DNA from 2 places in the Psychrobium sp. 1_MG-2023 genome. Region 2 is predicted to be linked to the other one. Evidence: predicted binding sites of a transcription regulator. Region 2 holds the regulator's gene; the other holds the start of a gene.
The links. Region 2 encodes FliA, which starts transcription of late flagellar genes. Its sites were predicted from a motif close to CTAAAGNTNNNNNNNNNNNNGCCGATA; they were not measured.
Positions count from the first base shown of each region.

Region 1: a site for FliA is predicted at 1,814-1,840, ahead of Q8W26_RS15120 (VC2046/SO_2500 family protein). Genes of this name have one in related genera too.

Region 1 covers NZ_JAUYVJ010000033.1:15,371-19,052, forward strand. Annotated here, with positions in the region: gene Q8W26_RS15110 (response regulator) at 1-1,523, opposite strand, end outside; tRNA gene Q8W26_RS15115 (tRNA-Tyr) at 1,662-1,746, opposite strand; gene Q8W26_RS15120 (VC2046/SO_2500 family protein) at 1,873-2,370, shown strand; gene Q8W26_RS15125 (YchJ family protein) at 2,404-2,937, opposite strand; gene Q8W26_RS15130 (hypothetical protein) at 2,912-3,532, opposite strand.
Region 2 covers NZ_JAUYVJ010000002.1:94,867-107,535, reverse strand. Annotated here, with positions in the region: gene flhB (flagellar biosynthesis protein FlhB) at 1-121, shown strand, start outside; gene flhA (flagellar biosynthesis protein FlhA) at 440-2,545, shown strand; gene flhF (flagellar biosynthesis protein FlhF) at 2,559-4,100, shown strand; gene Q8W26_RS01525 (MinD/ParA family protein) at 4,137-4,979, shown strand; gene Q8W26_RS01520 (RNA polymerase sigma factor FliA) at 4,969-5,691, shown strand; gene cheY (chemotaxis response regulator CheY) at 5,730-6,116, shown strand; gene Q8W26_RS01510 (protein phosphatase CheZ) at 6,137-6,874, shown strand; gene Q8W26_RS01505 (chemotaxis protein CheA) at 6,888-9,089, shown strand; gene Q8W26_RS01500 (chemotaxis response regulator protein-glutamate methylesterase) at 9,137-10,270, shown strand; gene Q8W26_RS01495 (flagellar motor protein) at 10,263-11,015, shown strand; gene Q8W26_RS01490 (OmpA family protein) at 11,005-11,976, shown strand; gene Q8W26_RS01485 (ParA family protein) at 11,978-12,669, shown strand, end outside.

The sequences.
Region 1 (3,682 bases), on a different contig from region 2:
TTAACGTATTTCTTTTTTTCTTGCATCAACTTAATCTGCGCCTGAGCCACATTAAGCACAGCGCCAGAATTAACAGGGGAGATAAATATTGCTTGTTTAAATAATTCTAACGCTTCGAGGTTGTTACCAGCACTATAGGCGTCTATACCTTGGCGTGTTATTTTATTAAATTCTGCTTTCTTTTCTACGACTTCGTCATCATTTAATCGCGCTTGAATTTGATTCGTGATGTCATTCGTATCATCGAGTTGTTCTGCGAACTTAGATGCCAATTCAAAGTCACTTAAATTTAACAGCGTAATACAGGTATCCGGCGCCAACTCATCGGGTAAGCTCCATTCATCATCTTCATCACAAAAGCCATGGATTGCCTCCATTAACGTTTTCTTCGATAATAAGGTTTCACCTTTGGCGGATTGGAGCTGTGAAATGATGACCCCTTCTAGAGCACTAAAATGATATTTTAACTGTCTTCCTTCTTCGAGCTTTGCACGGTGAAGGGTACTGGTTAGTTCATTTTGCAGCTTATAAATAGCATTGGGTTCTTCACTGTGGGCGACTTGATTAATAATGCTGCGCGTATAATTAAACAAATGGTCTGTGCCAGTATGGACTGAGCGACGGCTTAGTTGGAGTAACTGGCCGTAGCTATCTTTTACCAGTGCGTGGTTGTGGTTTGCTGTGGCAACATCCACCATTAGCTGATGGCGGCTCATTGAATAAGGAGATATCTCTAAACTCTTAGTTAACGTTTTTTCAGCTGTTTCTGCTTGCTTATTCGCTAGCTGTACTTGTGCTAATAAGTCCATGGCATCCACGTTATTAACCTGTTGCTTTAATACTGCTTTTAAACGCGCTTCTGCATGTTCTAATTTTGATAGACCAAGGTAAGCACGAGCAAGGGTAATGTTGGCCCAGATAAGCTCGCGTTCCTTTAAGATGCTAGCAAGTATTTCCGTTGCTTCCTCATACCGTTCTTCACGACACATAAAATCAGTCATCATTTGCAATATTAAGGCACTATAACGATTTTTTTCTTTGATTAAACTTTTGCAGGTGGCGATAGCCCGTGGGAAGTCTTTTTTGTCAGAGCAATGATGAATAGCGCTAAGGGATAATCGCTTAGACCAAGCTTTCTGTAAGCGATTATCAAGCAACCGTTGGGAGAATGGCTTAATGATATAATCGTCAGGCGCCATTTCCATTGTGCCAAGGACTGCGGCGCGGTCGGTTTCTGCGGAGACAATAACAAAGAGAGTATCTGGCTTGATTAAGCGTAGCGTCCTAAGTTCTTCCAGTAACTGGCGACCATTTTTATTGCTACCGAGGTTATATTCAACCAGTAATAAATGATATTCCTTAGCTCGACAAGCGCGCACCGCAGCTTCACCGTTATCGGCAAAGTCTACTTTTCTAACCCCAAAATTACTTAATATACCTTTCATCATTATTTGAAAGGGACGCTGAGGATCAACAAGTAATACTTGAAGCTTTGGGTAAGGTATTTTTATTACTGCAGACAATAAATGTCCTTATATTCCATAAACGGTATAAGTGGTTATCATATAAGAAATCGAAAGAAATAAAAATAATAAATAACTAATAGTGTAGAGGAGTTACAGGGTGTTAGGAAGATTTTTGAGTCTTAGAAGAGAGCTTGATGGTGGAGGGAGGTGGATTCGAACCACCGAAGGCTGAGCCGGCAGATTTACAGTCTGCTCCCTTTGGCCACTCGGGAACCCCTCCAATCAAGTACGGAGCGCATAGTAGTGCACTTAGCGGTGAAGGTAAAGCATTTTTTTATAAAAATTTATTAAAGTTCTTATTAAGTGTGCCGATAAGTTAATTAGTGTACATTTACGTGTGTTTTCTATGCAGATTGGCGAACTTTTAGTCGGAGAAATCCAGCTAGGGCAACAATTAAATAATAGTATTGAACAAAGTCAGCAAGCTGACTTTGCGCTATTACTGTCAATGCTATCAAAAGATGTCTGTGACCAAAGCCAATTTCATTTTAAACAGCAAGATCAAACTGAGACGACTGAACAAATTGATCTGAGAAAGCAATTTGAAATGCCGCAACCTCAGCAATTAATCGGTGAAGAAAAGGATAGTGCACAATCATTGTCTCAAACCAAGATTGCTGCTGAAGAAGGGTTAGTGGCAGCACGCTTAAGCCATTGTATTCAACCTGAACCATTGTGTTATCAATTAGAAAAAATTGAAAGTTTTGAACGCGATATCTTTGATAATCTTGATTTTGTTAACGCTGCTAAAGTGCTGGGCCAATCAGTTGAGCCGATTGAGTCTGCTATAAACCTGAATCAGGTTATTGCTGCACAACAGGCTTATCAGGCAAACCTTATTTAACCCCTTTCTATTTCAAGCCCGTTTGAGTAATGGTTAACTACCACAACATTTCTTAAATTTTTTGTTACTACCACAAATACAAATATCGTTACGCTTGGGCATTGGTATCTTTTGTTCTGGATACGTCGCATCAACATAGTACCAAGCATGCGTTGGTAAGCTTTCTTTCTCTGTTAAGCGCTCTGCTAACAGGCTGTCTATCGGTTGCTGTGAAAAGGTTGAATGTTCATGGTGATAGTGAATTTCGCCGTCTTGTTTATACCAAGCTATAAATTCGACCTGAACATTCGGGCCTTGTTCTGTGAAAGAACGAACGTCAAGCCCTAACCAATGGCATTGGCTATTCCATTGCTTAATCGATTGGTGAGAAATGTTATGTCTCGTTTGAGGGCTGTGAGTAATTACAAGATAGTCAATGTCTGCGACTACAAAAGCGCAATAACGGCTCTTCATTAATTGATGTGCATTTGTGGCAGTTAAAGTGCCTTGATGCAGTGGCGAGCAGCATTGTTGATAGGTTAGCTCAGACCCACAAGGGCAGTTACTCATGAGTGGTGTAGTTTTCATACCATTGGGCTGGGTAGTAAGGATCGTAATGTAAATTGTCGACCGCTTTTGCGTTGATATAGGACTTTATTTTTGCTTTACTGTTTGCTTCAGCCCAAATTCCCCAACTGTCATCTGACTGACGTTTGAATGTAATCATAAACTTCCCTGCATGTTGTTTTGCTGGCTGTTTACTTTCTTTGGGCGGAATAATTGTGACAACATAATAGCCGACATCGTTAATCGTATTTTCACCGGTGAGACGATTAGTTACCCTAAATTGAAGATCTAAAGATGAGTTATGCTTTTTAAGCCGCGAAAAATAACGACTGTACAATTGCATTAAATCATTTTGTCCTTGCATGACTGGTAAATGCTTACCAGCAGAGATGTAATGTCCATCTGGTGTATATACATCGACCATTTTTTGCGGATCAAGCGATAAATATGCTTTGCTTAATCGCTCATAGCATATATTGACTTCAGGTTGGGTTACTCCTGTTAACTGATCTTTCTGTTGCTGTGCAAAGGCAACAGAACTTGCCACGCCACTTGTTAGCATGGCAGCCGTAAGCCAGAAGACAGATTTTTTATAACAGAAATTCATTAATGTCATTATGGATAACCCTTATTAAACTAGGTTTATTTTGTGCTAGATAATGTGTCAAGTAAAGTTGAACATTGGTACAAAATGTTTCTAAAGGTTATTTTGTGAAATATTAATATATAATTCAATAGTCTAATTAATTTGTTTTTACTAAAGTAC
Region 2 (12,669 bases):
TGGGGCTGTTGCTCAAGTCTTAGCTTATGTTTTTCAATTAGAGCAGTTTCAAAAACGAAAAGGGCGTAGGCCGACTAAACTCCCTAATGAATTCGACATTCCAGATGACCTGAAGCATTAGCTTATTTAACCATCACTTAAGTGGTCAATTAGAATGCTGAGATGACGTGGTATTTCTCTATAATTGTTGTATGTGGTTGTTGCGACAACGCTTTCATATTCACACAACACCAAATTGACTGTGACAAGTTATTGACGCAGGTTGATGAGTCCTTGACTATTGACTAATTGCTTGTTATTTCTATGTTAATAATATTTATATCATATATTTTATTGGCTTGTTTATTGCTATTATGGGTTGTTTACTTAATAGTTATACCAATGTGATTTATTGGTATTGCTCTATTTAATAGTCATCTGTGTAGGTACCCATTAGACAATGGATTTAAAAGCAAAACTATCGCAAGTTGCTTCTGATAACTCGGCGATATTCAAAGGCATTGCAACACCTTTACTCGTGTTGGCAACATTAGCAATGATTGTATTGCCGATGCCCACTTTTCTGCTCGACTCATTATTTGCTTTTAACATTTCTCTTTCTCTTGTTGTTTTACTTGTCGCCATTTACGCACTACGCCCGTTAGACTTTGCGTCATTTCCGAGTGTACTCTTAATTGCCACACTATTACGCCTCGCATTAAATGTTGCTTCAACACGTCTGGTGTTACTTGAAGGGCATGAAGGCGGAGACGCCGCAGGTAAAGTAATTGAAGCCTTTGGCTCTGTAGTTATTGGCGGAAACTATGCCGTAGGTTTAGTTGTTTTCCTTATTCTTGTGATTATTAATTTTGCGGTAGTGACAAAGGGGGCTGGACGTATCTCGGAGGTGAGCGCTCGTTTTACGCTAGATGCAATGCCGGGCAAACAAATGGCCATCGATGCCGACTTAAATGCTGGTATTATTGATCAAGATCAGGCTAGAGATCGTCGTGCAGAGGTGACGAAAGAGGCTGATTTTTATGGTTCAATGGATGGTGCATCTAAGTTCGTAAAAGGTGACGCAATCGCTGGCATCTTAATATTAGTAATTAATATTTTAGGCGGGTTTGTCATCGGGATGGTTCAGCATGGCTTAAGCTTTGGTGAAGCGGTTGAGATCTATACTTTGTTAACGATAGGTGATGGCTTAGTCGCTCAAATTCCTTCGCTATTATTATCGATTGCCGCGGCATTAATGGTGACTCGTCAAAATGAATCTGAAGACATGGGTACTATCGTTTATAGCCAAATGTTGGGTAACCCAAAGGCCTTATTAGTCTCTGGTGGTTTATTATTCGTAATGGGTATCGTACCGGGAATGCCTCATTTTGCGTTTTTATCTATGGCGTTTATTTCATTAGGAATTGGTTATTTCTTGTATAAAAAGCAACATCAACTACAAGCAAAAGGTGAGCTTGCGACCAGTCCTGACGGAAAGCCAGTGCCCAAAGCGACTGAACCGGTTAAAGAGTTGGGTTGGGATGATGTAAATCAAGTTGATGTTGTTGGACTTGAAGTAGGCTATCGTTTGATTCCGTTAGTAGACGTTGGTCAGGGCGGTGAATTATTATCGCGTATTAAAGGGGTCCGAAAGAAATTATCTCAGGAATATGGTTTCTTAGTTCCTGCAGTACATATTCGTGACAATTTGGACTTAAATGCGAATAGCTACCGAATCTCATTAATGGGCGTGACTATCGGTGAAGCGGAAATCCGACATGATTGTGAACTAGCAATCAACCCAGGTCAGGTTTTTGGTCAAGTTGATGGTGTTAAAACAACGGATCCGGCATTTGGCTTAGAGGCGGTATGGATCATGCCTGAGCAACGGGAACATGCGCAAACGCTAGGCTATACTGTGGTTGACCCTGCAACAGTTGTTGCTACACACATCAGTCAATTATTGACTAATAACGCATCGCAGTTATTAGGACATGAAGAAGTTCAAAACCTGCTAGATATCTTGCAGCGTCAATACCCTAAGTTAGTTGAAGGTCTTGTGCCAGATATTCTGCCATTAGGTGTCGTTGTTAAAGTGATGCAAAACTTGCTACACGAAGGCGTGCCTATAAGAGATCTGCGAACAATTATTCAGACACTTGTTGAATATGGCGCAAAAAGTCAAGAGCCTGACGTTTTAACTGCGGCGGCAAGGATCGCGTTAAAACGACTAATAGTCCAAGAAATCAATGGGGTAGAGTCTGAATTAGCTGTTATAACACTAGCGCCAGATCTGGAACAGATGTTGCACCAATCTATGCAGGCTACTGGTGGAGACGCCGCTGGGATGGAGCCTGGTTTGGCTGAACGATTACAAACATCTTTAGCAACTGCCACAGAACAGCTAGAATTAGAGGGAATGCCTGCTATCTTATTGACTTCAGGTGTATTAAGATCAACATTATCACGGTTTGTTAAAAACACGATACCAGGATTAAAAGTATTGTCTTATCAAGAAATTCCAGACGACAAGCAAATTAAAGTTGTTAGTTCGGTAGGGCAATAATTGAGGAATAACGGTGAAGATTAAACGTTTTGTCGCAAAAGATATCCGCTCAGCGCTTGATGAAATCAAGATCGCGTTAGGGCCTGATGCGATAATTATGTCTAACAAAAAAGTTGATGGCGGTGTTGAGATTGTTGCTGCAGTTGATGAAGACAATAACGCAGTATTACCTAAAGCTTCGCCGAAACCTGCTTCGTCACAGACAGTTGCTGCTCCAAGCGAAGTTATGGCAGATCGTTTTGAGCAAGCTGAACAGCCTGTGGCTAATTTCTCTGCACAGGCACAAGCACAAATTGCTATGCAACAATATGGCGCAGGGAACTCACAGAGCAATAATAGTCGCCAGCCAAGTGATGATCAACTGTCACTATCAGGGTTTCAGCAGCGTTTAATTAAGCAACAAGCACAGCAGATAGCAAATAATCAAATGCCAATTAATGCAATGTCTGGGCAGGGCGCAAGTTCAGCTGACAACCAGCCAACAGAACCTGTCACAGCTACATTGCCAAATACTGTCGCGGATAACCTGCCTGAATGGGCGCAAGCTTTACAAAAGCCAGCTTCAATATCGCCACAGACGGCGACCAGTCAGGCATATGAGCGCGAACCAGCAATTCAACAAGAAAACCCCGCCATTGAAGAGTTGCGTGCTGAAATGGCATCAATGAGACAATTATTGCAACATCAAGTCAGTGGGCTGATGGAGCAAGATGTTAATCGTCGAGACCCGTTAAGAGCCATGCTTACTGCAGAACTTTGTGATATGGGTTTTGAGGCTGATGTTGCGCAGCAACTGGTTGTTGATGTGCGTCCTGACGCTACGTTTGAACAGGCGAAACAAATTATTGCTAGTACGTTGCTCAAACGTATTTCGACAACGAATAATGACGTACTTGAGCAAGGTGGTGTCGTCGCGTTATTAGGTCCAACAGGTGTTGGAAAAACGACCACAGTGGCAAAGCTTGCTGCAAGGTTTGCAATGCAATATGGTAGTGACCAAATCGCGATGATAACGACAGATAGTTATCGTATTGGCGCATATGAGCAGTTGAATACCTATGGAAAAATTCTAGGGTGTCCAGTTAAAGTAGCCAAAGATGCACAGCAACTAGCCGATGCGATTTACCAATGCCGTCAAAAACGACTCGTGCTAATAGATACTGCTGGTATGGGGCAACGAGATTTACGTTTAAGTGAACAGCTTGCGACCCTGATGAACTCCAGTCATGTCAATATCAGAAGTTATTTGGTTTTACCGGCGACTGCCCAGCGTAAAGTACTGCAGGAAGCTATTATTCAGTTTAGAAAAATGCCATTAGCAGGCTGTATCATCACTAAAATGGATGAAGCTATTGGCGCAAGTGAAATTTTAAGTGTGGCGATTGGCCATTCATTACCTATTGGTTATTTGACAAATGGGCAACGAGTGCCTGAAGATATAGGTGTAGCCGATCTCAATAGTTTAATTAACAATGTGATAGAGCAATTAAGTCAGGTTCAAGATAAAATGACAGCAAATAATGACTCTTCATCATTCTCCAGTTTTAATAGATAGGCAATTTAAGTGGATCAAGCAAGCGGTTTAAGAAAAATGACTCAACCAAAAATGATTAAAGTAATTGCAGTTACTGGCGGTAAGGGCGGTGTTGGTAAAACCAACGTGTCGTTAAATCTTGCAGCGGCTCTTGCGCAACAAGGTAAACGAACCTTGGTGCTGGATGCTGATTTAGGCTTAGCTAATGTTGATGTAATGTTAGGCTTGCGCGTGCAAAAGAATCTGTCACATGTGTTATCAGGTGAGTGCGAGCTCGATGATATTATTGTTCATGGTCCACAGGGGATAAGTATCATTCCTGCGACATCGGGTTCACAATCGATGGTTGAACTTGAGCCTGCCCAGCATGCTGGCTTGATTCGTGCGTTCAGTGAAATGCGCCATGACTTTGATGTATTAATTGTTGATACTGCCGCAGGCATTTCTGACATGGTGGTCAGTTTCGCTCGAGCTTCTCAAGATGTAATTGCAGTTGTTTGTGATGAACCTGCCTCAATCACTGATGCATATGCTTTAATTAAACTATTATCACGTGAGCATGGTGTGTTTAGAATTAAAGTTGTTGCAAACATGGTACGTAATTTACGAGAAGGTCAGGAATTATTTGCTAAGCTTACAAGAGTAACGGATCGATTCTTGGATGTGGCCTTAGAGTTATGTGCAACGATTCCATTTGATGAGAATGTTCGACGCTCGGTGAGAAAGCAAAAACTGATAACAGATCTGTTTCCTCAATCACCAGCATCGTTAGCATATAAAAGTTTAGCTAATAAAGTGCAAAGTTGGCCTATACCAAATCAGCCTGGCGGTCATCTGGAGTTCTTTATTGAGCAATTAGTTGATAACCGTTCTAATAACAGAGACGTTTCTGGTGAGTAAAGCAGCGGCATACGCTCAAACATCTCAGAACAATGATCAGTTAGTGATAGCTCATGCTGGTCTAGTGAAAAAAATAGCACATCATTTAAAAGGAAGACTTCCTGCCAGTGTGTTGCTAGACGATTTAATTCAATCAGGAATGATCGGGTTACTCGAAGCTGCGAAAAACTTTGACGGTTCTAAAGGTGCAAGTTTTGAAACTTTTGCTGGTATAAGAATACGCGGTGCAATGCTTGATGAAATAAGACGTGGCGATTGGGTTCCTCGTTCGGTACACCGAAATAGTCGAGCAGTACAAAAAGCAATCGACGAGGTAGAAAAAGAGCACGGAAGGGATGCTAAAGAGCATGAAATTGCAGAAAAATTAGGAATTAACCTAGACGAATATGCACAAATGCTTAATGATATAGCATCAGGAAAAATAATCGGCATGGACGATCTGGGTGTGTCTGAAGATGTATTGGTTGTTGATGGACAGGCTGAATCGGATGACTCTTATTCCCATGCTGTGTCTGGACGTTTTCAGACAGCATTAGCTGAAGCGATTAAAGGGTTACCTGAAAAGGAAGCGTTAACCTTATCATTGTATTACGATGAAGAATTAAACCTGAAGGAAATAGGGCAAGTTTTAAATGTGAGTGAGTCACGAGTGAGTCAAATTCACTCGCAAGCAATGGTTCGTCTGAAAGGGCGTTTAAATAATTGGAGCTGATTGCATAAGGAATTGCAGTTTGAATAGTGGAGAGCGTTTTGGATAAAAACATGAAAATACTGGTTGTTGATGATTTTTCAACAATGAGACGAATTATTAAGAACTTATTAAGAGATCTTGGTTTAACAAACACCCAAGAAGCTGATGATGGTGCGACTGCACTACCTATGCTTAAAGAAGGTGATTTTGACTTTGTAGTGACCGACTGGAATATGCCAGGTATGCAAGGAATTGATTTGTTAAAGCATATTCGTGCTGACGAAAAGCTAAAGCATCTACCTGTATTAATGGTAACGGCAGAAGCAAAACGTGAACAAATTATTGCAGCGGCTCAAGCAGGTGTAAACGGATACATTGTTAAACCATTTACTGCTGGGACATTAAAAGAAAAGCTTGATAAGATTTTTCAACGAATTGAATCTTAAGCTATAACACGGATATTCTTATGACTGATAATGAGAATTCTTATATCTCGTTAGAGCAGGCTAAATCACTTGTTTCTGCGTTAGAGCAGGGGCAGGTTGCGTCTGCTAATGAAATTATTGAACAAGCTAGCCATAAAATGCAGCAAGACATCTTTGTTGGTGTCGGCAAGTTAACTCGTCAACTGCACGACTCATTGAGTAATATGAGTATTGATGAGCGCTTTTCATCATTTGTTTCATCGTCATTGCCGGATGCAAAAGAACGTCTGTCTTATGTCGTTGAGATGACCTCTCAAGCGGCAAACCAAACAATGGATGCAGTTGATGAGTGTATTCCGTTAGCTCAGAAGCATCAGGCCACAGTTAATGAGATCTTACCATCTTGGGAGCGTTTGAAAGATTGTAAGATTAAAGTGGATGAGTTCAGGATGCTTTGTACTACTTTAGATAAGTATTTTTCAGAATCAGTTAACGATGCTGAACAATTAAATACCAAGCTAAATGACATTGTGCTCGCTCAAGGTTACCAAGATTTAACCGGGCAAGTACTTCACAAAATAACTGATTTAGTAAAAGATGTTGAAGAGAATTTGATTGGTATTTTAAAGCTATTTGGTCATTACGATGACGAACAGCAATTAGATCGCGTTGATAACTGTATTGAAGCTGAAGGGCCCGTTGTCGCAAAATCAAAACAGCATGATGTTGTTTCAGGACAAGATGATGTTGATGATTTGCTTTCTAGCCTAGGATTTTAAAAGGACGCAAACTATGTCGTTTGATGTTGATGAAGATATACTCCAAGATTTCCTGATAGAAGCGGGTGAAATATTAGAGCTTTTACAAGAACAGCTTGTTGAGCTAGAAAATAACCCGGAAGATTCTGATTTATTAAATGCTATTTTCCGAGGCTTTCACACCATCAAAGGTGGTGCAGGCTTTATGTCGTTAAAAGAGCTTGTTGATGTTTGTCACGGCGCTGAAAATATCTTTGATTTGTTAAGAACAGGTCAACGAAGTGTCACGCCAGAGTTGATGGATGTCATTCTTGAGGGTCTTGATACTGTCAACGACATGTTTACCTTGGTTAAAGCACGCGAAGAATTAAGCCCTGCGGAGCCTCGGTTACTTGAAGAACTTGAAAGGCTAAGCAAACCGGAAAGTGCTGAAGAGCCAGCACCGGAACCAGAGCCTGAACCTGAACCTGAACCTGAACCTGAACCAGAGCCGGAGACAGTTGCTGTCGAAAGTAATGGCGATGAAATAACTGACGATGAATTTGAAGCATTATTAGATGAGCTAGAGGCAGGTAAGAAACAACCTATCGTTAAGGATGAGTCCACTGATGTTCCTGCTTCTGATGACGAAATTACCGATGATGAATTTGAGGCCTTACTCGATGAGCTTCATGGCGCTGGCTCTCCAACTGCTGCTAAAGCTTCAGTCACTCCAGCATCGTCGGACTCCGAAGAAATTTCAGATGAAGAGTTTGAAGCTTTCCTCGATCAGCTTCATGGTGAAAAGGGTTCGCCATCTTCAGTTGAAAATACTGTAAACCAGGTACACACCAAGCCTGTTGCTGAATCAGCGAAATCAAAGACAGATGATGAAATCGATGATGCAGAATTTGAAGCACTACTCGATGAGCTACAGGCGGCTAAAAAGAACGAACCAACACCTAAAGCTATTTCGCAAGCGACACCCACTGTAGCAGCACCTTCACCAGCCCCGGCACCGAAAAAGGCTCCTGTGGCCGCTGCTCCGAAGAAAGCATCCGCAACTGCGCCGAAAAAAGCAGCTGCTACACCACAAGCAGAAACAACCGTTCGCGTTGATACCGCAAGGCTCGATGAGATCATGAATATGGTTGGTGAGCTAGTATTAGTTCGGAATCGGTTAGTTAGCCTTGGTTTAACCAGTGGCGATGAGGAAATGTCTAAAGCGGTTGCTAATCTCGATAATGTTACAGCTGATCTACAAGGGTCAGTGATGAAAACTCGCATGCAGCCGATTAAGAAAGTTTTTGGGCGCTTCCCTCGAGTCGTTCGAGATATGGCGAGAACACTTAAAAAAGATATCACTCTCACGATGGAGGGTGAAGATACCGATCTAGATAAGAATTTAGTTGAAGCGCTTGCAGACCCGCTAGTTCACTTAGTAAGAAACTCGGTCGACCATGGTATTGAGATGCCGGATGATCGTGAAGCTAATGGTAAACCACGTAACGGTACTGTCGTATTATCAGCCTCACAAGAGGGTGACCATATTTTGCTCGCCATCACTGATGACGGTGCTGGTATGGATGCTGAAAAGTTAAAATCAATCGCAATTTCTCGTGGTGTACTTGATGAAGAGTCTGCTGCACGGATGAGTGATGAAGATGCTTATGCATTAATTTTTGCGCCCGGTTTTTCAACCAAGACTGAAATCTCTGATATTTCTGGTCGCGGTGTGGGGATGGATGTTGTTAAAACAAAGATTACCCAGCTTAATGGTACCGTTAAGATTCAATCTGAAAAAGGTGTGGGGACGACATTAAAAATCACAGTGCCATTAACATTAGCAATCATGCCGACACTAATGGTTCAATTGGGCGAGCAAACCTTTGCGTTGCCTTTAGCAGCGGTCAACGAAATATTTAATCTTGACCTAACTAAAACAAACATTGTTGATGGTCGTAAGGTTGTTGTAGTCCGTGATAAGGCAATTCCATTGTTTTATCTCGATGAATGGTTAAGTAAAGGCTATGACCCTAGTCACGAAAGAACAGAAGGGCATGTTGTTATTGTCCAAATTGGTCAACAAGACGTTGGCTTCGTGGTTGATGGGTTAATTGGTCAAGAAGAAGTGGTTATCAAGCCATTGGGTGCATTGCTTCATGGAACTCCAGGAATATCTGGTGCAACAATAACAAGTGACGGTAGTATCGCCTTGATTGTTGATATAGGAAGTTTATTAAAACAATATGCATAACTTTCAATTATTAAAAGTATAAAGAAAGTTATAAGAGGTTAGTTTATATGGGCATCAAAGTATTAATCGTTGATGATTCACATTTTTTTAGACGATGTATTGGTGAGATTGTCACCAAAGCCGATGGTTTAGAAGTACTTGACTATGCAAAGAACGGTCAAGAAGGTGTTGAAAAGGCGTTATCGTTAAAGCCGGACGTAGTGATGATGGATATCGAGATGCCTGTTAAGAATGGCATTGATGCGACTCGTGAGATAATGTCTAAACAGCCAATGCCAATTCTAATGTTTTCATCGTTGACCCATGAAGGAGCGAAAGCCACATTAGATGCCCTTGATGCCGGTGCAGCTGACTTTTTACCTAAAAAGTTTGAAGAAATAGCTGGTTCAGGAAAGGTCGCTTCAGAGCTAATTACCAAAAGAATCAAAGCCATTGCAAGACGTACCATTCGAACACGTCCTGCAGCTAGCCCTGCATCAAGACCGCCACCTAGTTCGTTACGGTCTACGACTACAACCCCACTAAAGCGCCCACTAGAACGAACCCCGACGACTAATCGGGTCAATAGCCGAGCCGTTGACCGTAATGCTAGCGTTACTAAAGCGAGTGGAAAACGATATAACATGCTTGCGATAGCATCGTCTACTGGTGGTCCGGTAGCACTCCAAGCGGTACTGAGCAAGTTGCCAGCAAATTTCCCTTATCCGATCTTGCTTGTTCAACATATGCCAGGGGCTTTTACAGGTGCCTTTGCTGAAAGGCTTGACCGTTTGTGTAAAATTAAAGTTAAAGAAGCCACCAATGGTGACATTGTTAAGCCTGGTCATGCATATCTTGCCCCTGGTGGTATGCAGATGCTTTTTGAGCGAGGTAACCGACTTAAAGTGACTGAAGGCCCTTCCCATTTAAACTACAAACCTTGCGCTGACGTTAGCTTTGCTTCTATCGCTAAAAATCATGAAGGGAATGTCATGACCTTAGTACTTACTGGTATGGGGGCTGATGGCTGTGATGGGGCTAAGTTATTAAATACCAAAGGAGCAACGGTCTGGGCGCAAGACGAAGCGACCTCTGTTGTCTATGGTATGCCTCAAGCGGTAAAACGTGCTGGATTAACTAGCAAAGTTTTACCGCTTGAGACCATTGGTGAAAGTTTAGTAAAAGAGATGCTGCATGGATAGATTAAGCATATTTGGTTTGGTGTTAGCCTTTGTGGCTATTCTTGGTGGACAATTATTAGAAGGGGGGGCGCTAGCCACACTCTATAATGGACCAGCCTTACTGATAGTGCTTGTAGGGACACTTGCCGCGGTGATGATTCAAACGCCATGGCATCAATTTGTTCGTAGCTTTACCATGCTTAAATGGGTGGTTTTTCCGCCAGAGTATGACGTTGAAGAGCGTATTAATACCTTGCTTCGCTGGGGGCACATCTCTCGTGCGGAAGGCTTCTTACCGTTAGAAAATGAATTGGATAATGAAAAAGATCCGTTGATTAGAGAATGTTTGATGCTCTTAATCGACGGTGCGGAAGTTGAACACATTAGAGAAACTATTGAAACCCGGATTTACTTTCAACGAGATGAATATGGTCATAGTGCTAAAGTGTATGAGGCAATGGGGGGTTATAGCCCAACATTAGGCATCTTAGGTGCTGTATTAGGCTTGATTCAATCTATGCAGTACTTAGATCAACCGACTCAATTAGGTGGTGGTATAGCAACGGCTTTTGTTGCGACCATTTATGGCGTCGGCTTTGCCAACCTCATTTATTTACCAATTCACTACAAGTTACGTCGTCAAGTTTTTCAAACCGCTCTTTATTATGAAATGATTTTAGAAGGGGTCCTCCTAATTAACCGTGGAGAAAACCCTAACAGTATTGAGCGACGGCTAGAGGCTTATAAGATCGCGTATGCTAAATAGCCGACGTAGAAGTAGTGGGGTAACAGACGATACGCACTTGGATCGCTGGTTAGTGTCTTATGCCGATTATATGACACTGCTTTTTGCCTTATTTGTTGTTTTATATGCCTTTGCGTTAGTAAAAGAAGAAAAACATACAATTTTATCAGATTCGTTAGGTGAAATTTTACACCTTGTAGATGATAAAAAAGGCAGTCAGGGTAGTGTTCAACAAAATAGCAGTGACGAAATTCTTACTTCTGGTGATAAAATCTCTGAAATGGACCAATACAATAAGGGCCTCCTTCAAGAAGTCGGTACTGAACCTGTAGAAGGTGATAGTCAGCTAGTTGAAACTGATGCCAAATTATTAGGTACGCCCTTTTCTTCGATGAAAGAGAAATTAGCCGAAGACTTACTTGAGGTTTTAGAGGATGGCTACGCTAAAATAGAACAGGATGATAATTGGTTAACAATTGAGTTCAGTAGTGGTTTACTATTTGATAGCGGTAGTGCAGCAACCCGAGATGAAACAAAGGAGGTCTTAGCTAAAGTTATTAATACTATTGCCCCTGCAAATAACTTTGTTCACGTCCGCGGTTATACAGATAATCAACCAATCAATAATGAGCAGTTTCAATCGAATTGGCAACTGTCATCTGCTAGAGCTAGTGCTATTGTACAAGAATTGCAACGTTTGAATGTTGAACCACAACGATTAGCCATAGAAGCATATGGTGAATATAAGCCTAAGAATGCTAATGATACTGCTGTAAATAGAGCGCGAAACCGCCGTGTCGTTATTGCGATTAGCCGGTTCGGTTGGCGTAAACCCACACCTCAGGTATTAACGACTAGTGAGCCTCAAGAGGAAGCTTCTTCGGCGAGTAATATTTCTGGCCAAAGCGGAGCCAATTCCATTCAGGTTATTGATTTACCTAATGGTGGGGTGCTTGTTACGACCCGAACACAGGAGTTATAGTGTGAAAGTTTGGAGTATTGCCAATCAAAAAGGCGGTGTTGGAAAGACAACCACAGCACTGACACTCGCTGGCCTTCTGGCTAAACGCGGCAAACGGGTTATATTGGTTGATATTGATCCGCACTCTTCTATGGGGTTCTCGCTAGGCATTGATTGTGATGAACTTGATTACTCTCTATATGACTTATTCACTTGCCCAGAAAAATTTACCCAAAGACTCACCAAGCGTGTTATTCAAAAAACTCAGGTTGAGAATATTGATTTAATTCCATCTTCTATGGCTCTTGCAACATTAGATCGTGAATTGGGTCACCGTGAGGGGATGGGACTAATTTTAAAAAAGATTCTTCATGGCATAGAAGATGATTATGATTATGCATTGGTTGATTGCTCTCCAGTATTAGGTGTGCTCATGGTCAACGCACTAGCCTGTAGTAGTCGGATTATAGTACCGGTGCAATCGGAATATTTGGCCTTTAAAGGCTTAGAGCGCATGATAAAAACGTTATTAATTATGCAACGCTCTAATAGTAACCACTATAATTACCTTATTGTTCCAACAATGTTCGATCGTCGAACTAAAGCGAGTGTTCAAGCACTCGAACAGATGAAAGTGAAATTTGAGAGTCGTGTTTGGGATAAAGTTATTCCTATAGACACAAAGTTTCGCGATGCGAGTGAAAGGAACATCCC